3 regions of the Streptomyces sp. NPDC048483 genome follow, and region 2 is predicted to be linked to each of the others. Evidence: riboswitches for the same ligand, from Rfam matches in the RefSeq annotation. Region 2 holds a riboswitch; each other region holds the start of a gene.

Region 1 (6,953 bases), on a different contig from region 2:
GCGACCGGCTCTCGTTCCTGGCCGTCGTAGTTCGGCGCGAAATCGACGGTGTCCTCGTCGATGGACTCCGTCATCAGGGACGTCGCCGACGCCATCCGGCACTCGGTGTAACGCATCGCGGCCGGCGGGTCGTCATTGCCCAGCGAGCCGAAGTTGCCGTGGCCGTCCACCAGCGGCAGCCGCATCGAGAACGGCTGTGCCATCCGCACCAGCGCGTCGTAGATGGACGCGTCGCCGTGCGGGTGGAGCTTACCCATCACCTCGCCGACGACCCGGGCGCACTTGACGTACGAGCGGTCGGGCCGCACGCCCATCTCGTTCATCTGGTACAGGATGCGGCGGTGCACGGGCTTGAGACCGTCGCGGGCGTCCGGCAGGGCGCGGGAGTAGATGACCGAATACGCGTACTCGAGGAAGGAACCCTGCATCTCGTCGACGACGTCGATGTCGAGGATCCTCTCCTCGAAGTCGTCCGGCGGCGGGGTCTTCGTGCTGCGGCGGGCCATCGCGGCTGCGGCTCCTTCTGCTGCGTCTACTGCCGATGTGGGATCAACAATGCCGGGTCGGTCAACACTGTCGGGGTCGACCGGAACCGCCGGTCGACCGGATGTCGGATCGGCCGGCCGGCGCATCGATGTGCCGACGGACCGACGTGTGAGTCTGCCTGAGTCTGACGCGGACCATTGTGGACCGCCCCACTGACAACGCCGACCGCGACTCCCCTTTCGGCTCCCGGGGCGGCCGCGTAACGCCCTCCGTACGGGTCCGCTCGTCCGGGAACTTCGCCAGATGTCGGCGCGGTTGCATAGAGTGACAGGACTTCCTCGCAAGCGGATCGAAGGGACGTACATGCCCATGGGTCACACGGCCACAGAACAAGCCGGCTCCGGCGGCCTGACAGCGACCGAGCACCGGCTCGCCAACGGCCTGCGCGTGGTGCTCTCCGAAGACCACCTGACCCCGGTTGCGGCGGTGTGCCTGTGGTACGACGTCGGCTCCCGCCACGAGGTCAAGGGCCGTACGGGCCTGGCGCACCTCTTCGAGCACCTGATGTTCCAGGGGTCAGCCCAGGTGACGGGCAATGGCCACTTCGAGCTCGTCCAGGGCGCCGGCGGATCGTTGAACGGCACCACGAGCTTCGAGCGCACCAACTACTTCGAGACCATGCCCGCACATGAGCTCGAGCTCGCCCTCTGGCTGGAGGCGGACCGGATGGGCTCGCTGCTGGCCGCGCTCGACGACGAGTCCATGGAGAACCAGCGCGACGTCGTCAAGAACGAGCGCCGCCAGCGCTACGACAACGTCCCCTACGGCACGGCCTTCGAGAAGCTGACGGCCATGGTGTACCCGGACGGCCACCCGTACCACCACACCCCCATCGGGTCGATGGCCGACCTGGACGCGGCCTCCCTGGAGGACGCGCGGGCGTTCTTCGGTACGTACTACGCGCCCAACAACGCCGTCCTGTCGGTCGTCGGGGACATCGACCCCGAGCAGACGCTCGCCTGGATCGAGAAGTACTTCGGCTCGATCCCCTCGCACGACGGCAAGCAGCCGCCGCGCGACGGCACGCTGCCCGAGGTCATCGGCGGCCAGCTGCGCGAGGTCGTCGAGGAGGAAGTGCCCTCCCGCGCCCTGATGGCGGCCTACCGCCTGCCGCACGACGGCACCCGTGAGGCGGACGCCGCAGACCTCGCACTGACCGTCCTGGGCGGCGGCGAGTCCTCCCGGCTCTACAACCGCCTGGTACGCCGCGACCGCACCGCCGTCGCCGCCGGCTTCGGTCTGCTGCGGCTGGCCGGGGCGCCCTCGCTGGGCTGGCTGGACGTGAAGACGTCCGGCGGCGTGGAGGTCCCCGACATCGAGCGCGCCGTCGACGAGGAGCTGGCCCGCTTCGCCGAGGAGGGGCCCAGCCCGGAGGAGATGGAGCGCGCGCAGGCCCAGTTGGAGCGCGAATGGCTGGACCGCCTGGCCACGGTCAGCGGCCGCGCCGACGAACTGTGCCGCTTCGCCGTCCTGTTCGGCGACCCGCAGCTCGCGCTGAGCGCCGTCCATCGCGTCCTGGACATCACCCCCCAGGAGGTGCAGGAGGTCGCCAAGGCCCGGCTGCGCCCCGACAACCGCGCGGTGCTCGTCTATGAGCCCACCGAGCCGACCGCCCCGGCCGACCCGGCCGCCGACACCGAGAACGAGGAGGCGGACCGGTGAGCGACTCCACCACCCGCGCAGACTCCGCCACGCCCGCCATGGACTTCCACCCCCAGCCCCAGGGCGGCGCGCCCAAGCCCTGGGCCTTCCCGGCCCCCGAGCGCTTCCGACTCGCCAACGGGCTCACCCTGCTGACCAGTGACCGCCCCGGCCAGCAGGTCGTCGCCGTCGAGATCAACCTCGTCGCCCCTCTGGAGGCCGAGCCCGAGGGCCTGGACGGCATCGCCACGATCATGGCGCGCGGCCTGTCCGAGGGCACCGACAAGCACAACGCCGAGGAGTTCGCCGCCGAGCTGGAGCGCTGCGGCGCCACCCTGGACGCGCACGCCGACCACCCCGGCCTCCGGGTCTCCCTCGAGGTGCCGGCATCCCGGCTGCCCCGCGCGCTCGGCCTGCTCGCCGACGCACTGCGCGCCCCCGGCTTCCCGGACAGCGAGATCGAGCGCCTGGTACGCAACCGCCTCGACGAGATCCCGCACGAGCTCGCCAACCCGGCGCGGCGTGCCGCGATGGCGCTGTCCAAGGAGCTGTTCCCGGCCACCTCCCGGATGTCGCGGCCCCGCCAGGGCACCGAGGAGACCATCGAGCGCATCGACGCCGCGGCCGTACGCGCCTTCTACGACGCCCATGTACGGCCCGCCACGGCCACCGCCGTCATCGTCGGTGACTTCACCGGCGTCGACCTGGAAGCGGCGCTCGCCGACACCCTCGGCGCCTGGACCGGCTCCACCGCCGAGCCGCTCAAGGCCTCGGCGATCACCGCCGACGACACCGGCCGCGTGGTGATCGTGGACCGCCCCGGAGCCGTCCAGACGCAGCTGCTGATCGGCCGCATCGGCGCCGACCGGCACGACCGGATCTGGCCCGCTCAGGTGCTCGGCACGTACTGCCTGGGCGGCACGCTCACCTCCCGGCTGGACCGGGTGCTGCGCGAGGAGAAGGGCTACACCTACGGGGTGCGGGCCTTCGGCCAGGTGCTGCGCTCGTCCGCCGACGGGAGCGGCGCCGCGATGCTCGCGATCAGCGGGTCGGTGGACACCGCATCCACCAGGCCGGCCCTCGAGGACCTCTGGAAGGTGCTGCGGACCCTTGCGGCAGAGGGGCTGACGGACGCCGAGCGGGATGTCGCGGTGCAGAACCTGGTCGGGGTCGCGCCGCTGAAGTACGAGACCGCGGCGGCCGTCGCGGGCACGCTCGCCGACCAGGTGGAGCAGGACCTCCCGGACGACTTCCAGGCGCAGTTGTACGCCCGGCTCGCCGAGACCGGGACGGTCGAGGCGACCGCGGCCGCCGTCAACGCCTTCCCCATGGACCGGCTGGTGACGGTCCTGGTGGGTGACGCCGCGCAGATCGCCGAGCCCGTCAGGGAACTCGGCATCGGCAAGGTGACGGTCGTCAGCGGCTGAGAAAACCCGTTGTCTGACCGCTGGTCAGGCATGGATGGGTCATATATCGACAAGGCGGCTCCCGTGGTGCACCTTCGCCACGGGAGTCGCTGTATGTCCGGAATGGTGTGGCTGGTTGCCCGATGCCCCTGTGGCGTACGGCACAAAGAGCCGGTTCTGTTTGCCGATTGAAAGATGTCCCGATTAGCGTCGGTCCGGCTGTTCGTCACAAGTCCGCCACAACAGTGGCACCGGACAGTCATCGCCGAGTCCCCGTACGGCGCGAGCCAGGGGAGCCGGGGACCCACACGTCCCCTGGGGTGAATCGGACTCCTCTCCGGAGGAGCCCGTAGGAGACCTTCCTGCTCCGAACCCGTCAGCTAACCCGGTAGGCGACAAGGGAGGAAAGGACAAGCCAGCACATGGCGTTCACCCGTGCCACCGGGAAACATCGTGGTGCGAGCCGCACGGCTCGTACGACCCGCAAGATCGCCGGGATAGCCACCCTCGCGGCCACCGGCGTCGTCGCCTCCGTCGCCTCCCCGGCGATGGCCGCCACCAGTGAGGCGCACGTCGAGGACACCGGTCTGCAGCAGGCCGTCGTGATGGGCGACGAGCTCGCCAGCCGCGTCGAGGCGCAGGCCGACGCGCAGCAGGCGGCCGCCGAGGCCGCCGCCGCGCAGGCGAAGGCCGAGGCCGCGGCGAAGAAGGCGGCCGAAGAGGCGCAGCGGCTCGCCGAGGCCGCCAAGAAGAAGGCCGAGGCGAAGGCCAAGGAGGAGCGGGAGGCCAAGGAGCGCGCGGCCCGCGAGGCGGAGCGCAAGCGCCTGAACGCCTTTGTCGCCCCCGTCGCCGGCTCCTACGTCTCCACCGGCTACAAGGCCTCCAGCAGCCTGTGGTCCTCCGGCAGCCACACCGGCATCGACTTCCACGCGGCCACCGGCACCTCCGTCCACGCCGTCGGCTCGGGCACCGTCGTTGAGGCCGGCTGGGGCGGCTCGTACGGCAACAACATCGTGATCAAGATGCACGACGGGACGTACACCCAGTACGGCCACCTGTCGTCCATCGGGGTCTCGGTCGGCCAGACCGTCACCCCCGGCCAGCAGATAGGCCTCTCCGGTGCCACCGGCAACGTCACCGGCCCGCACCTCCACTTCGAGGCCCGCACCGGCCCCGACTACGGCTCGGACATCGACCCGATCGCGTACCTGCGTTCGCACGGCGTCGGCGTCTGACGCTCCGCGCGCCCAGGTGAAGCCCCGGCCATCGGCCGGGGCTTCCGCGTATCCGGCGGGCGGCAGGCGCCGGGCCGTCCGGGGCCGTGGCGGACCATGACGGACCCGTGGCGGACCATGACGGACCCATGGCCAAAAAATATCCATGAATTACCGGAGGCCGTCGGAAAAACCGTTCCGGTCGAATAGAGTCACACAAAACTCGCCGATCGGCGGGTTTCCCGGGGATTACGGCGGAGGCACGGACGATGCGAGGCCATCTTTCCGCGCATGCGGTGTGCACGGCGATTCGCGATGACATTGTCTCCGGTGCGCTCGCACCGGGGAGCCGGCTGATCGAGGAAATTCTCGCAGCCCGCTACGGCGTCTCCAGAGTTCCGGTCCGCGAGGCGCTGCGCACCCTGCAGTCCGAGGGCTTCGTCACCACCCGCCACCATGCGGGCGCCTGTGTCGCCGAGCCCACCGAGCAGGAAGCGGCCGATCTCCTGGACATCCGCGCCCTGTTGGAGCCGCTGGGCGCCGCCCGGGCCGCCGCCCGCCGCAGCCCCGCCCACCTGAAGGTGCTGCGCGGTCTCGTGCGGCTCGGCCGCGAACGGGCCCGGCACGGTCACCCCGCCGATGTGCGCCAACTGGACGGCTGGTTCCACGAGACGCTCGCCCAGGCGGCCGGCAGCCCCAGCCTGACGGCGCTGCTCACCCAGCTACGGCGCAAGATCGAGTGGATGTACGTCGTGGAACTGCCCGCGCGCGCCGCCGAGTCGTGGGACGAACACGGCGCGGTGCTGGACGCGGTGGCCCGCGGAGACGCGGAACGGGCCCGCGCCCTGATGGCGGCTCATATCGAACGTTCCCTCCCGGCGCACCGGCTGCGCCACCCCGCCGCGCCCGCGGTGAGGGACGCGAAACGGCCCGTCAACACGGGGCGTGCCCGCAATTAACATGCGGGCTGTATACAAAGGGGCGGGTAATGGGCGGGGCAATGGTTCCCGATGATCGGGGACCGGTATTTCTGCGCCTCATTTCCGGGGCCGGAGTAATTTGCACCCCGGGATTTCGGCGTGCCCGTACGGTGAATTCGGTCCGGATGGTTTCCTGCGGCGCCGCTTCACGCAAAGAAATGCCCCGCAGCGAATGGCCCCCGTGGCGAATCACCCCGGTCCGCACACCGGAATCGCCACGCACAACAACCACGCGCAGCAACCACCCACAGCCGTCACCCACAACAAGCCCCCGATGCAGCCCCCACCACAAAACGGCCCCGCGGCGGCGACCGTTTCCGGTCACCGCGGCGGGGCCGCGGACAGAGGAGAGCAGGGGCACCCCGACGGCGTCAGACCGTCTCGGGGAGCTCCTCCAGGCCCTCGGCGACGAGCTTCGCCAGGCGGTCGAGCGCGGCCTCGGCGCCCTCGGCGTCGGAGGCCAGCACGATCTCCTCGCCACCCTGGGCGCCCAGGCTCAGGACCGCGAGCATGGAGGCCGCGTTGACGGGGTTGCCATCGGCCTTGGCGATCGTCATCGGGATGCCGGCCGCGGTGGCCGCCCGGACGAAGATCGAGGCGGGGCGGGCGTGCAGGCCCTCGGCCCAGCCGACATTGACGCGGCGCTCAGCCATGGTGGTGCCCTTCAAGTCGGGTGACTGTTGTCTAGACCATTCTCTCACGCTGCCGGGAATGCTCCGGCAGCCCTGCGTTGTGGCAGAGGGTACGCATGCCGTGCCGGTTGTCGGTGCCCCGCCGTACGCTTGTCCGCATGCAGACGCAGCCGGACCACGCGTACCCGACCCACTGGGAAGCCGACGTGGTGCTGCGCGACGGCGGCACGGCGCAGATCCGTCCCATCACCCCTGACGACGCCGAGCGCCTGGTCTCGTTCTACGAGCAGGTATCGGACGAGTCGAAGTACTACCGCTTCTTCGCGCCCTACCCGCGTCTGTCCGACCGTGATGTCCACCGGTTCACCCACCACGACTACGTCGACCGGGTAGGCCTCGCCGCCACCGTGGGCGGCGAGTTCATCGCCACGGTCCGCTACGACCGGATCAACGACCAGGGGCTGCCCGCCAAGGACCCCGAGGACGACCAGGCCGAGGTCGCCTTCCTGGTGCAGGACGCCCATCAGGGCCGAG
Region 2 (6,953 bases):
CCTCCCGCAGCACCCGGAGGTAACCGGGGGAGTGGAAGGACATTCCGCCCGCGCCCTGCACCACCGGCTCGACGATCACCGCCGCCAGCTCCTCGGCGTGGCGGCCGATCAGCTCGCGCAGATGCGCCGCATACGCCTCGTCGGGTGCGGCATCGAAGCCGGCCGGCGGCGCGTCCGCGAAGATCTGACGCGGCAGCACCCCCTGCCACAGCTCGTGCATCCCGCCGTCCGGGTCGCAGACGGACATCGGCTGCCAGGTATCGCCGTGATAGCCGCCCCGCCAGGTCAGCAGCCGCTGTTTGCGCGGCTTGCCGACCGAGCGCCAGTACTGCAGGCACATTTTGACGGCGACCTCGACGGACACCGAGCCGGAGTCGGCGAGGAAGACATGCTGCAGCGGCTCCGGGGTGATGTCGACGAGACGTTTCGCCAGGCGGACGGCGGGCTCATGGGTGAGCCCGCCGAACATCACATGGCTCATCCGCTCCAGCTGGCCGCGCGCGGCGTCGTTGAGCACCGGGTGGTTGTAGCCGTGTACCGCCGACCACCAGGACGACATGCCGTCCACCAGCTCGGTCCGCCCCTCGACGGGCTGCGCCAGCCGCAGCCGGACGCCGGACGCCGACTCCACCAGCAGCGGTTCGGCGCGGCCGGGCATCGGCCCGTACGGATGCCAGACGTGCTGCCGGTCGAGCGCGAGGAGTTCGCCGGGCGTGAGGGCCGGCTCAGGCATTGGGCGGAAGGTCGGTACCGGCGCCGCGGCGGCGTACGGAGACCAGGTCCCGGCGGGTGTCGTCGGAGGGGGGAGCGGAGACCGTGGCGGCCTCGTCGGTCCGGGGGGCGGCCTCGGCTTCCGTACGGTGCTCCGGCAGCGTCGTGGTGTCCGTGCCCTCGACCTCGAACCCGGCGTCCGCGATCATCGCCAGGTCGTCCTTGCCGGCCTGGCCCTCGCTGGTCAGATAGTCGCCGAGGAAGATGGAGTTGACCAGGTGCAGGGCGAGCGGCTGCAGGCTGCGCAGATGCACCTCGCGGCCGCCGGCCAGCCGCACCTCCACATCCGGGCAGACGAACCGGACCATCGCCAGGATGCGCAGCGCGCGCTGCGGGGTGAGGTTCCATTCCTTGGCGAGGGGGGTGCCCTCGAAGGGGATCAGGAAGTTCACCGGAACGGAGTCGGGGTCCAGCTCGCGCAGCGCGAAGACCACGTCGACCAGGGCGGCGTCGCTCTCGCCCATGCCGGCGATCAGTCCGGAGCAGGCGGACATGCCTGCCGCCTGGGCCTGCTGGACGGTGGAGACCCGGTCGGAGAAGTCGTGAGTGGTGCAGATGTCGCCGTAAGTGGCTTCTGAGGTGTTGAGGTTGTGGTTGTACGCATCGGCGCCCGCTTCGCGCAGCCGGCCGGCCTGACCGTCGGAGAGCAGCCCGAGACAGGCGCACACCTCGACGCCCTCGTTCTGCTCCTTGATGGCGGAGATGGTCTCCGAGACGCGGTCCACGTCCTTGTCCGTCGGGCCGCGGCCGCTGGCCACCAGGCACACCCGCTTGGCGCCGCCCGCCACGCCGGCGGCGGCCGCCTTGGAGGCGTCATCGGGCTTGAGCCAGGTGTACTTGAGGATCTCGGCCTTCGACCCCAGCCGCTGGGAGCAGTACGAGCAGTCCTCGGGGCACAGGCCCGACTTGAGGTTGACGAGATAGTTGAGTTTGACCCGCCGCCCGAACCACTGGCGGCGCACCTTTCCGGCCGCGGCCACGACATCGAGCAGTTCGTCATCGGACGTCGCCAGCACGGCGAGCGCCTCTTCGCGGGTCGGCAACTCGCGCCGCAGTCCCTTGTCCACCAGTGTGTTCAGCAGGTCCATGATGGTGATCCTGGCGTACGCCACCGCCCTCGGCCAAGGAGGATTCCCACAACACGGCGGGATCGGGGTGTGTGTATCACCACACCGTGTCCGTGCGGAACGACCGCTAACGTCTATCGACAGCCCACAATCGAGGCCGCGAGACGAGGCCGTGACGACAAGGACGCCGATGCTTCAGGACGCCGCCCCCTCGCCGCTGCGCGACGCCTCGCCCGCGACGCCCGACGAGCCCTCCCGGCGGGCGTCCGGCGCGGCCTTCGACTGGATCGACGAGGCGCGCGCCGCACGCCGGCGCGCCGGACTGGTCCGTACGCTGCGGCCCCGCCCCGCCGACTCCCCGCTGCTGGACCTCGCCGGCAACGACTACCTGGGTCTGGCCCGGCACCCCGAGGTCACCGGCGGCGCGGCGCGCGCCGCCCAGCGGTGGGGCGCCGGCGCGACCGGCTCCCGGCTGGTCACCGGCAGCACCGAGCTGCATGCCCAGCTGGAGGCCGAACTCGCCGCGTTCTGCGGCTTCGAGGCGGCCCTCGTCCTGTCCTCCGGCTACGCCGCCAACCTCGCGGCCGTCACCGCGCTCACCGACGCCGCGACCCTCATCGTTTCTGATGCGGGCAACCACGCTTCCCTGATCGACGGCTGCCGCCTCTCCCGCGCCCGCCGCGAAGTGGCCCCGCACGCCGACCCGGAGGCGGTACGCGCCGCGCTGGCCGGCCACGACGGCCGGGCGCTCGCCGTCACCGACTCGGTGTTCTCCGTCGACGGTGACGCCGCGCCGCTGCGCGCCCTCGCCGAGGCCTGCCGGGCACAGGGCGCCGCCCTCGTCGTCGACGATGCGCACGGCCTGGGGGTCCTGGGCGACGGGGGCCGCGGTGCGGTGGCGGCCGCCGGACTGGCCGGTGACGCCGACGTGGTGACCACCGTGACCCTCTCCAAGGCGCTCGGCTCCCAGGGCGGCGCGGTGCTCGGCCCGGCCCGGGTCATCGAGCATCTGGTCAACACCGCCCGGTCGTTCATCTTCGACACCGGGCTCGCCCCGGCGGCCGTCGGCGGCGCGCTCGCCGCGCTGCGGCTGCTGCGCCGCGAACCCGAGCGCGCCGCCCGTGCCCGCGAGGTCGCCCAGGAGCTGCACGCCCGGCTCACCGCCGCCGGTCTGACGGCGGTACGGCCGGACGCCGCGGTGGTCTCCGTACAGGCGCCCTCCCCGGAGCGGGCGGTCCGCTGGGCGGCCGACTGCCGGGAGGCCGGACTCGCGGTCGGCTGTTTCCGGCCACCGTCCGTACCCGACGGGATCTCCCGGCTGCGGCTCACCGCCCGCGCGGACCTGACGCGCGACCAGGTGGATACGGCGGTCGGTGTGATCACCGCCACCGCGCCGGCGCTCTGAGGTCCCTCCGGGCGCCCAAATACGGTCTCCCGTCGCAGAGTTCACCGCTTCGGGCGACAGAATCCGTACAACTCGGTGGATCGGCCACCACACCATCAGCAACGGTGGCAGCCTGGCGCGCACAGCACCGGTCCGTGGCCGTACGGGACACCCCTGCGGCCACGGCGGAAAAGGGACGGCGTCGCCATGGCAGACCACCAGGAATCCTCACTCACCCTGCCGAGCGTCCCGGCGTCGGTTCCGCTCGCCCGCAGACATGTGCTGGAGGTGCTGGCCGAATGGGGTCTGCCCGCCGACACGGAGACCGCCGACGCCATCCGCCTGATCGTCTCCGAGCTCACCACCAACGCCGTCCAGCACACCTTCGGCCGGTCACCGACCTTCACCGTCGGGCTGCGCCTCGACCGGGACGCGCTGCTGCGGATCGGCGTCACCGACAGCCATCCGCGCCGGCCGCGGCGGCTGCCCGCCGCGGTCCAGCAGGACAACGGCCGGGGCATGGTCATCATCCGCTCCCTCGCCGCGGAGTCCGGGGGCCGGCTGTCGGTCGTGCCCACGGAGTGCGGCGGCAAGACCGTCACCGTGGCGATGCCGTGGACGGCCGGGGTCCACTGAGCCCCCCCGTCTCACGGCGCCGGGGCCCTTCGGGTGAACGCGCCGTGCAGCAGGGCCCGCAGGGTGTCCGCCGCCGGGGTGCCGCCGCCGGTGCGGCAGGCCACCGAGATCGTGCGGTGCAGCGCGGGCGGGTCCAGGTGACGGATCCCCAGCGGGGTCACCGAACCGGTCGCCATCATCTCCGGGACCACCGCCACCCCGAGCCCGGCGCTCACCAGGGCACACACCACGCCGTAGCCCGGTGACTCGCAGCGCACCGCCACACTCGCCCCGGCGTCCGCCAGCGCCGCCTCCACGGCGCGCCGATTGGGATTGGTCGGCGCCATGCTGACCAGCGGCTGGCCGGCCAGCTCGGTCAGCGCCAGCCGCCCGGTGCCCGCCGACAGCGCATGACCGGGGGCCGTGACCAGCACCAGCTCCTCGGTCAGCAGCGGGTCCAGCCGTACCCCGTCCGGCACCGGCACCGCCTCGCCGGGCACATACTCATGCGTCAGTGCCAGATCCACCTCACCGAGCGCCACCGCCGTCATCTCCTGCGGCGGTACGAACTCCGTCACGCTCAGCTCCACGTCCGGGTGCGCCCGCCGGAAGGAACTCAGGGCGGGCGGCAGCAGATGCGTACCGGCCGTCTGGAACGTCCCCACGCGCAGCCGGCCCCCCGACAGCCCGGTCAGCTGGGACAGCTCGTGCCGCGCCAGATCCAGCTCGTCCAGCACCCGCCGCGCCCGGACGAGCAGCAGCTCACCGGCCGCCGTCAGCCGGGCGCCGCGGTGGTGGCGCACCAGCAGCGCCGCACTCGTCTCCCGTTCCAGCTTGGCGAGCTGCTGGGAGAGCGCGGGGGCGGTGTAGCCGAGCCGCTCGGCCGCCCGGGTGATCGAACCGGCTTCCGCCACCGCCACCAGGGCGGCGAGCCGCGTGGGGTCGTACACAGAAGCCACTCCCTTAAGAATCTCTTTAGGCAGACCCAGAAGATCTCCCATACCTATTAAAGGCTCCTTCGGGCGATGCTGCTGTCATGGACGGACAGCTGATGGCATTCACCGGTGTCGCCGCGGGCATGGTCGCCCTGCCGGGCGCGGACTTCGCGGTCGTGGTGCGCAACGCACTCGACTCGCGCCGGGCGGGCGTGGCGACCGCCTTCGGGGTCGCGGGCGGACTGCTGGTGCACACCGCGCTGGCGGTGGCGGGGCTCGCGGCGGTGCTCGTCGCCGTGCCGGCGCTGTTCGAGACCGTTCAACTCCTGGGCGGCGCCTATCTGCTGTATCTCGGCGCCCGTGCCCTGATCTCGGTCGCGCGCCGGCCGTCCGCCTCCCGCGCACCACGGCCCGTCGGTCCCGCGACCGCCGCACCGGCCGAGGAGGCCCACCCCATGGGCCGCCTCGCCACCGCTCGCTGCCTGCGCCAGGGCTTCCTCACCAATGCGCTCAACCCCAAGGCCCCCGTTCTCTTCCTCAGCCTGCTCCCGCAGTTCGTCCCGGCGGGGCAGCCCGCGCTGCCCCGCACCCTGCTGCTCGCGGCCGTCGTCGTCGGCATGGCGGCGGTGTGGTTCCCCGCCGTGGCGCTGCTCGTCGACCGCCTCGGCGCCTGGCTGCGCCGCCCGCGGGTGGCCCGCGCCCTGGAGGCCGCCACCGGAGCGCTGCTGACCGCCCTGGGCGGCATCCTGCTCGCCGAGCTGGTACTCGCCTGAGCCACCGTCGCCCCCGCAGCTCCGCCACCCCCCGTTGATGTCGCAGGGCCCGGTCATTGCTCCAACGTACCCAGGCCCACTGACAATTGACGGAGAACAGTGGATCGCCGCAGCTCAGCCCACCCGTCCGTACCAGACGGCGGAACTCCAGATGCGCTCCAGCCGCACCACCGCGCCCGCCTTCGGCGCATGCCAGATCCGGCCGCTGCCCGCGTAGATGCCGACGTGGTACACGCCGCCGCTCGCGTGGAAGAAGACCAGATCCCCGCTTCTGCGCGCCCCGCGCGAGACATGACTGGTGTCGTTGTACTGCGCGGCGGCGGTACGCGGCAGCGCCTTGCCCGCGTGCTTGAACGAGTACCTCGTCAGCCCCGAGCAGTCGAAGCGGTACGGGCCTTGGGCGCCCCACTGGTAGGGCGAACCCCGCTTGGAGGCCGCGATCCGCAGTGCCTTCGTGGAGACCGCGGCCGCTTCGGCGTCGGGGGTTGCTCCCGGAGTCACGGTGGTGGCCCCGATGGTGACCATCGTGAGGGCCGAGACGGTGCCGGCGCGTGCCAGCAGATGCGGCAGATGCCTGCGCATGCTCATGCGCAACCCTTCGTCAGCCGCCTGCGAAGGGAGACCTGTCGGGTTCGGGCAGGCGAAGATGCCCGGCCGTGCGTACGGCTTCACCCCAAGGAGCCCGTCGGCCTTGCGGGCCGGGGCCCCGTCGTGCTCGGTTCCTCCGCTCCTGCCGATCCAACCGCGTCGACCTGACATCCGGCACGGCGGCAGGATTAGGCGCCCGTCCGGACCGCCCCGTCGAGGTGGCGGGGTCTTGTCGTGGAGGGATCTTTACGCCGTCACCGCCCAAAATCGCGCAAGAAATGCGTTGCGTGACATTGGTCACATTTACACCGATTGGTGACTTATGTCGGATTTTTTGAGGGGTGGGTGGTGGTGGGTGAGGCCGGGACCAGGGCTGAAGCGTCAACTGCCGCATGACGTGCAGGCGCGCTCTGCAACTCGTCGCCCCTCCAAGGCAAGCACGCGTGCTACGCCGTACGGGCGGGTCGGCCGGGGGCGTGTCGTGTCACGGCCCGGGCGGCGGGGGCAGTGCGACGAGCCGGGCCCGGCGCTCGCCGTCCAGCACCCGCAGCGCCCGGGTCAGCGTCCCGGAATGCAGTTCACTCTCGCCGCGGCTGTGCATCAGCGCCAGCGCGTCGCGCAGTTCGGCCGCCTTGCCGACCAGCGCCTGGGCCGCGCGCAGGCCGCTGTAAGTGCCGCCGCTGCGTGCCGGATTGATCCGGCCCAGCAGGTCCAGGACCTCCAAGTACCGGTCGATCACTTCCCCCTCGGCCCGCGTCAGTGCGGGCAGCGGCGGCAGCTCCGGTGGCAGCACCCTCGTTCACCGCGCCCCGGACGAGGC
Region 3 (6,953 bases), on a different contig from region 2:
TGCGGAGCTGCAACGACAATTCCACGGCATTGATGTCAGCCCAGGTGAATGACTCGGGCAGGACACCGACGCGCATCGAAGCCGCGCCCAGTCCCTTGAGCGCCGCTGCACGGGTGTTTCCGTTGACCAGGATGCCGTGGTGAGTAATCAATCCCGGGTCGGTCTGCCCGTATTCTTCCAGGCTCTTCTTCAGCTTTTCAAAGGCAGGGTCGCGCCGAGTAGGGTCGGCCGGCTCGTTCTGGAGCAGAGACTCCAGATACTCCTGGCCCTTGTGCCCCCAAGGGTCGGACTCAAGCGCCCTGTCCTTCTGTGCGTCATGAGTCCGCTGTGCGCGAATGCGATGGGTTGCCGGGTTGTAGTAGAGACCCGAGAGAGGCAGATCGATGACCTCAACGTTCAGCGGCTGCCCGTTCCAGTCCACCGTTACGGTCTCGCGTGTGCCCCCGGAACTCTTCACCTCCTCAACACGCTTCTTGATCAGCTCGCTGAACTCGGCCGCCCTCGGCGGCGGCGGGAATTGCTGCATGATGTAACCCCGTCCCCTTTGCTAGCTCTCGCCTCGAATTGCCTGCTTGACGACCTCACGCGCCTCCGCCGGCAGCGTCCGGTACATTCCCCAGAGCTTCTCAAGGACGCTATACGTGCGCTGATCTGCCTCCAGCCACTGCGCCAAGACCTTGCGCTCGACAAGCCCGAGCGTGTCCACACGCTTCAACAGGACCGTCAGATCGGCTTCTCCGCCGCGGTTTCCCACCCGACAACGGTTACACTCGGTGACCAGCTGCGTATTCGTTGCGCCGTCGGCGAGCTTCACCTGACGCCGCGCAATGTCGAGCTGCGCGGTCCCCGGACTGTCGCCGTAGCGCTCGCCAGCCCCCACTCCGCAACTGCGGCACAAGTAGTCGTCTGACTTCATGACATCGCTCCGCTGGGTAGCGGTCAGACTGCTGTTCGGCTTGGCCTTCCCTTTGCCCGGCACCCAGACCGGCTCCCCCTGCTTCATGAAGCGATGCTCATTGCTGTTGAGGCCCGGGTCCTCGCGGCTGGTGAGGATGACCCAGCCAACATCACGCAAGTCGCGCATACGACGGTCAATCTGTGCGATACCGGGAAAGGCCTCACGCATCGCGGCCTTCGTGAACTGGTTTCCCTCGCCGACCACTTCCACCAGCCACCGGGCAACGCGGATCTTCCCGCCGTGTTGCGTGTCCTGCCAGGACGGCGCATCCATGATGGCCCCCACCCTTCTGCCGACATCAAGGTCCACCCGACTGGCCGCGGAGAACCCGTAACAGCCGCTGTGGTGCCATCTATGTCAGCGGCTCCGGGCGAACATTGCGAGCAGCAGCCGACGTTGCCCGGACAAACGCAACAAAGGCGCTTAGCCTTGCCAGCACTGTTGCGACGGCGAAGGCAGGGTGGATGGCACGGCAGGGACGTCAACTGGCCCCTATTGACCCGGGTCTGGCAGAGGGGAACCGGCGGCTGGCGGAAGCCCTCCGGTCCCTGCGCTTGCTCCTGGCTCCAGGGACGGAGACGTTAGCGGCGGTCGCCGATCAAGCCAGCCTAGATTGCAACCGCGAACGTCCACTGAGCACAACCGCCGTCTCCCGCTACTTCAGCGGCCAGGTGATAGCCCCGGGGTGGTTCATCTGCTGGTTGCATGAGAAGGCGCAGCGTGGTGGTCACGGCGGGGAGCACCCCCACGCACTCGACGATCTGCTCGCGCTGCAAAGGTTGGCAAAGAAGCCAACCGACTGCTCCGGTTGCAACAAGCTCATCAAGGAGCTCTGTCGCAGTGACGCGGAATTACTGACGTCCAAGAGCCGGAGGTGGCATCTCGAACGTGCTCTTGCCGCATGCCGTGATGTGACTCGTCGGGCCGGTTTCAAGGCCGGCTCCCACGACTATTCGTCGGCGCCACGCAGGCAGGGGGCTCCCCTGCCGGTCCCCCGCTACCGGCAGGACCGGCAAGATGAATGGAAAGACCTCCAGGCCGCCCAAGCCGTGGCGGAGCACGTGAAGGCACTGGCAAGCGAACAGAAGCACCACGAAGTGGCGGCGGCACTCCAAAACGCTCAAGCGGTGCTGTCGCCCGTTGAGACGGCCGCTGTAGTGGTCGTACTGCGCAGTGCGGAGGTGAACGGCGTCGCCGAGACACTGCTCAAGGGGTACGCACGTGACCTGCCTGCTCATGCGGTTATGGGTTTCGCCCGCAGCCTCCTGCAGCATGGTCTCCCAGCCGACGCGGAAGCGGTTCTTCATACCGCAACTAGTTAGCTGCGGCAGCCCGGGCCGGCGCCCGCTGGCTCTTCGCGAGCCGAGGGCGTCTCGCACGTAAGATCGGACCCCGTTGTCCCAGATAGGGAGGTTATGGCGATGGCTAGCGTTCCAGCGACAGTTGTGGCAGTAAGCGGCCTGGTGGGGGGATACGGAGTGGCCCGCTGGACTAAGCGGCGCCCTCTTGGCGGCGTAGCCCTCGCAGCCGCTGGAGCCGTAGCAGCCACGGGGTGGCAGCAGAAAGCCGGGACGGCAACGGCTGCCGCATTGACTGGCACTTATGTGGCTGCATTCGCCGGCTCCCATCCGCTTGCCAAGAAGATCGGGGCCTGGCCCGCGGTGTTTGCGGTGGCGGGCGGGGTTGCCGTGGCGTCGTGGGTGGCGGTGGACCGTCGGGGGTAGGCAGGCCGAGGCGTGTACGGGGTCGGCGGTCCGAGGTGCCGTCGGCCCGGTATACGCGTCAAGGTCGAGAAGGTCAGGCCGTTTACGCCGACGCCTCGTTCAGCAGGTTCAGTTCGACCTCCGTGAGCGTGACGTCGGCGAGGGCCAGGAGGGCCGGGAGTTGGGCCACGGTGCGGGCGCTGGCTATGGGGGCGGCGACCGTGGGCCGGGCGGCGAGCCAGGCCAGGGCCACGGTGGCGGCTTCGGCTTCGTGGGCGGCGGCGACGGTGTCGAGGGCCTGGAGAACGCGGATGCCGCGGTCCGTTGACAGGTGACGAGCGGCGCTCTCGGAGCGGACGCTGTCGACGGCGGTGTCGGGGCGGTACTTGCCGGTCAGGAAGCCCGAGGCGAGCGCGTAGTACGGGACCGCGGCCACGCCGTTGCGGGCGGCCACGTCGGCGAGTTCGCCCTCGTAGGTGTCGCGGGAGACCAGGTTGTAGTGGGGCTGGAGGGCCACGTAACGGGCCAGGCCCTCGCGGTCGGAGAAGGCCAGGGACTCCTCCAGGCGCCGCGCGGAGATGTTCGAGGCGCCGATCTCGCGGACCTTGCCGGCCTGGACGAGGTCGTTGAGGGCGGTGAGGAATTCCGCGACCTCGACGGACTCGTCGTCGAAGTGGGTGTAGTAGAGGTCGATGTAGTCGGTGCGCAGGCGGGTGAGGGATGCGTCGACCGCGGACTTGATGGTGGCGGCGGAGAGGCCCTTGTAGGCGGGGTGGGCACCCACCTTGGTGGCGATGACGACATCGGAGCGATTGCCGCGGGACGCCAGCCAGTTGCCGATGACGGTTTCGGACTCGCCGCCCTCGTTGCCGGGGACCCAGGCCGAGTAGACGTCCGCGGTGTCGATGAAGTTGCCGCCGCCGGCCACGTACGCGTCGAGTACGGCGAAGGATTCCGCCTCGTCCGCCGACCAGCCGAAGACATTGCCGCCGAGGGAGAGGGGGGAGACGGAGAGCGAGCCGAGGGAGGTGCGGGAGGCGCGCGAAGCGGGGGAGGCGTGGGAGGTGTGTGTCGCGGTCATGCGTGGTTTCAGCGTTGGGGGGAGGGGAGTTATTCCCGGAGATGTGCCCGGAGATGTGCCCGGAGATGTGCCCAGGATCTTCCTGGGGGTGCGCCGGCAGGACGTGTCCCCTCCCCCGGCGCGTCAGACGTTCAGCCCATGGTCACGCAGCCACGGCATCGGGTCTATCGGGTCGCCGGCACCGGGGCGGACCTCCAGGTGGAGATGGGGGCCCGTGACATTGCCGGTGGCGCCTACGCGGGCGATCACGTCGCCGGTGTTGACCTTGCCGGAGGTCTTCACCATGGAGGACAGATGGCAGAACCAGAGCTCGGTGCCGTCGTCGAGGGTGAGGACGATGCGGTAGCCGTACGAGCCGGCCCAGCCCGCCTGGGTGATGGTGCCGGAGTGAACTGCCTTGACGGGAGTACCGGTCGGTGCGGCGAAGTCCTGTCCGGTGTGGTCCGCGGCCCAGCGGTCGCCGGCCTGGCCGAAGCTGGCGGTGAGGGTGTAGGAGGCGACCGGGGTGATGAAGCTCTTGGCCAGTTCGGCGAGGCGTTCGGCCTCCGCCTTCTTGCGGGCCGCCTCCGCCGCCTTGCGCTGGGCCTCCCGCTCCGCCGCCTTCTTGGCGGCCGCGGCCTTCTGGGCCGCCTCCTGGTGCGCTGCGGCGTCCTTCGCGGCCTGATCGATGGCGGCGGATTCGGCGGCGTCGCGCGCCTCCTGCTCGGCCGCGTCCTGCTGCGCGTCGGCCTGCTGGAGGATGCGGTTGCGCAGCGCCTCGCCGGCATCCGCCCCCTGGGCCGCCTCGCTCTGGGTAAGGCCCGCCTGGGAGAGGGGGCCGGGGGAGGACGAGCTGGACGAGGAGTCCGTACCGGAGCCGGAATCGGAACCGGCGTCGGATATGAGGCCGCCTATCCCGGGGAGGGACTTGGCGTCCGGCAGCTTGTCGGAGATGTCGTCGGCCATGCCGCCGATGTCGGGCATCGAGATCGGGACGGGCGGCCGGTCCTCGGCGGTCGCCATGCCGCTCGCGCCGACCGCCGCGATGACGCCGACGCCCAGGACCGTACCGCTGCGGGCGAGTCCGCCGCCGCGCTGCTTGGCCACCCGGTGCTTGCCGCGGACGGACCGGACGGACTCCTCGGTGGGGTTCCACTCTTCCCACGGTCCGTCGCCGTCGCGCGCACCGTCGCGCTCGCGGTCGCGGACGCCGCCCTGGTAGACGACACCGGGACCGTCGAAACGGCCTCGGCCGTCGAACGGACCCCGGTCATCGAGGTCGGCGGCTGACGGTGCCTCGGGGGCAGGCCTATTGGACGCCACGGGGGCGCACTCCTTTCCCTCCTTCACGCCTACCGGGTTAGCTGACGGGTTCGGAGCAGGAAGGTCTCCTACGGGCGCCTCTGATGGGAGGTGCCCGATTCACCCCAAGGTGGTGGTTCCCCGGTTCCCTCGGTGCAGTTCCTGCGGTGCGTGCAGGCACTTCGTACGGTTCGCGCGGAGCGGATCCGCTCGGCTGGTACGGGTATTGCTGCGTGCCGTAATGAAGTGGCTGACGTGCAGGGCGTGCGCGTGCGGGATTCGGCGTCGGCGCGCGGTGCCGCCTCTTGCGACGGCTGGGACGACCGCGCTCCGTTATCGGACAGTAATAGAGATCGCCGGTGTTTTCCAAGCCTTCCCGGGAATCTGTATGCGCTCCGCACGAGCCATGGCGTGGACTTTTTCCCCCACCAGGGGCATAAAGCGGGCGAGTTGCCCACCCGTCGCCAAACGATCTCTCGGCGATTGTGTGCCAGTTGTTATGCGGAGGGGTGCCTGGCCATTACGCAGCGTGAGAGCAGTAACGTCGGATCATGGTCGTCAACGTGGTCAACGTCGTCAACAGCGCGCAGACAGTTGCGGATCGGTACCGGGAGTTCTCCTGGCAGCAGGCGCGGGGACGGTCCGACGCCCACGCGGAGTTGACCGTCCGGATCAGCCACGACGAGGAGTTCTGCGATCTGTTGTCGGGATCACTGCCGGCCGGGGACAAGCAGCAGCCGGGCCTCCTCCTGGCCGCCGTCCGCCATCTCGACGGCCCGCACGCCGAGCACGGGCCGCGCGACGAGGCGGCGTACGGACGCTGGCGCGAGTGGACCATCCGGCACTGGGACGAGGTCCGCACGGTGATCATGCGGCGCACCGACCGGACGGACGAACCGGCCCACTGCGCCACACTGCTGCCGCTGCTCGCCCGTCTGCCACAGCCGCTCGCGCTGCTGGAGGTGGGCGCGTCGGCGGGACTGTGCCTTCAGCCGGAGCGGTACCGGTACCGGTACCCAAACGGGCAAAGCGATACGGCCCCGGGGACGGAGCTCGGGACAGACATCGGGACGGAGCTCGGGACGGACATCGGGACGGACTTCGGAGCGCCCGGAAGCCCGTTGACCTTCACCTGCCGTACGAGCGCCGCCGGCCCCGGCCCCGTACCGGAGCCCCCCGCCCGCCTCCCCGACATCGTCTGGCGCGCCGGTATCGGCCTCGACCCGCTCGACCCAGTCGCCGAACGCGATGACCTCCGCTGGCTCCAGGCCCTCCTCTGGCCCGGCGACGACGCGCGCGCCGCCCGCCTCGAGGCCGCCATCGACGCCGTACGGACCGCGCCCCGCCCCCGGATCGTGCCCGGCGACCTGCTCGACGAGCTGCCCGCGCTGGCCGCCGAGGCCCCGCCCGAGGCGACGCTGGTCGTCTTCCACACGGCCGCGCTGGCCTGCCTCCCACTCGCCCGCCGCGAGGAGTTCGCCGGTCTCGTACGGTCCCTGCTCGCCGAGCGGAGCGGCCCCGGCCACTGGATCTCCCACGAGCACCACACCGTCCTGCCGTGGATCACCGCCCCGGCACACCGGGCCCTGCGCCCCGAGGACGCCCAGCCGCTGACCCTCGCGCTGGACGGGCGCCCGGTCGCCCTCACCGGCCCGGACGGCCGGAGCCTCCACTGGCTCCCGGAGGACGCGACGGCCGCGCCCGCCGGCTGAGGCCTACTCCCCCAGCGGCCGCTGCACCGCCAGCAGCGCCATGTCGTCCGCCTGCGACCCGCCTGTATGCCGGGCCACGTCCTGGGCCAGGATGTCCAGGAGGGCGTCCGGTCCGGGGAAGTGGCGGCCGCGCAGCCGGTCCGGCGCGTCGTAGAAGCGGCCGTACCGGTCCCTGGCCTCGGTCACCCCGTCCGTGAACAGCAGCAGCATCGCCCCGG

What was found. A riboswitch is a leader RNA that binds a small molecule or an ion and turns the genes downstream of it on or off. The one in region 2 is predicted to bind cyclic di-AMP.
Positions count from the first base shown of each region.
Region 1: it holds a riboswitch for cyclic di-AMP, as region 2 does, so the genes downstream of both, AB0D04_RS16760 (M23 family metallopeptidase) here and AB0D04_RS17575 (NlpC/P60 family protein) in region 2, are expected to answer to the same signal.
Region 3: it holds a riboswitch for cyclic di-AMP, as region 2 does, so the genes downstream of both, AB0D04_RS35475 (M23 family metallopeptidase) here and AB0D04_RS17575 (NlpC/P60 family protein) in region 2, are expected to answer to the same signal.

Region 1 covers NZ_JBEZJZ010000027.1:17,126-24,078, reverse strand. The annotation lists gene AB0D04_RS16775 (DNA topoisomerase IV subunit A) at 1-506, opposite strand, end outside; gene AB0D04_RS16770 (pitrilysin family protein) at 856-2,208, shown strand; gene AB0D04_RS16765 (pitrilysin family protein) at 2,247-3,614, shown strand; cyclic di-AMP (ydaO/yuaA leader) riboswitch at 3,847-4,002, shown strand; gene AB0D04_RS16760 (M23 family metallopeptidase) at 4,016-4,828, shown strand; gene AB0D04_RS16755 (GntR family transcriptional regulator) at 5,077-5,766, shown strand; gene AB0D04_RS16750 (HPr family phosphocarrier protein) at 6,159-6,440, opposite strand; gene AB0D04_RS16745 (GNAT family N-acetyltransferase) at 6,578-6,953, shown strand, end outside.
Region 2 covers NZ_JBEZJZ010000029.1:25,695-32,647, reverse strand. The annotation lists gene AB0D04_RS17605 (adenosylmethionine--8-amino-7-oxononanoate transaminase) at 1-733, opposite strand, end outside; gene bioB (biotin synthase BioB) at 726-1,859, opposite strand; gene AB0D04_RS17595 (8-amino-7-oxononanoate synthase) at 2,029-3,243, shown strand; gene AB0D04_RS17590 (ATP-binding protein) at 3,430-3,858, shown strand; gene AB0D04_RS17585 (LysR family transcriptional regulator) at 3,870-4,787, opposite strand; gene AB0D04_RS17580 (LysE family translocator) at 4,874-5,545, shown strand; gene AB0D04_RS17575 (NlpC/P60 family protein) at 5,660-6,133, opposite strand; cyclic di-AMP (ydaO/yuaA leader) riboswitch at 6,137-6,325, opposite strand; gene AB0D04_RS17570 (hypothetical protein) at 6,618-6,926, opposite strand; gene AB0D04_RS17565 (ATP-dependent Clp protease proteolytic subunit) at 6,933-6,953, opposite strand, start outside.
Region 3 covers NZ_JBEZJZ010000112.1:1,013-7,965, reverse strand. The annotation lists gene AB0D04_RS35500 (ParB N-terminal domain-containing protein) at 1-526, opposite strand, end outside; gene AB0D04_RS35495 (hypothetical protein) at 548-1,231, opposite strand; gene AB0D04_RS35490 (hypothetical protein) at 1,660-2,280, shown strand; gene AB0D04_RS35485 (hypothetical protein) at 2,380-2,682, shown strand; gene AB0D04_RS35480 (aldo/keto reductase) at 2,765-3,742, opposite strand; gene AB0D04_RS35475 (M23 family metallopeptidase) at 3,866-5,044, opposite strand; cyclic di-AMP (ydaO/yuaA leader) riboswitch at 5,056-5,203, opposite strand; gene AB0D04_RS35470 (DUF2332 domain-containing protein) at 5,575-6,735, shown strand; gene AB0D04_RS35465 (PP2C family protein-serine/threonine phosphatase) at 6,739-6,953, opposite strand, start outside.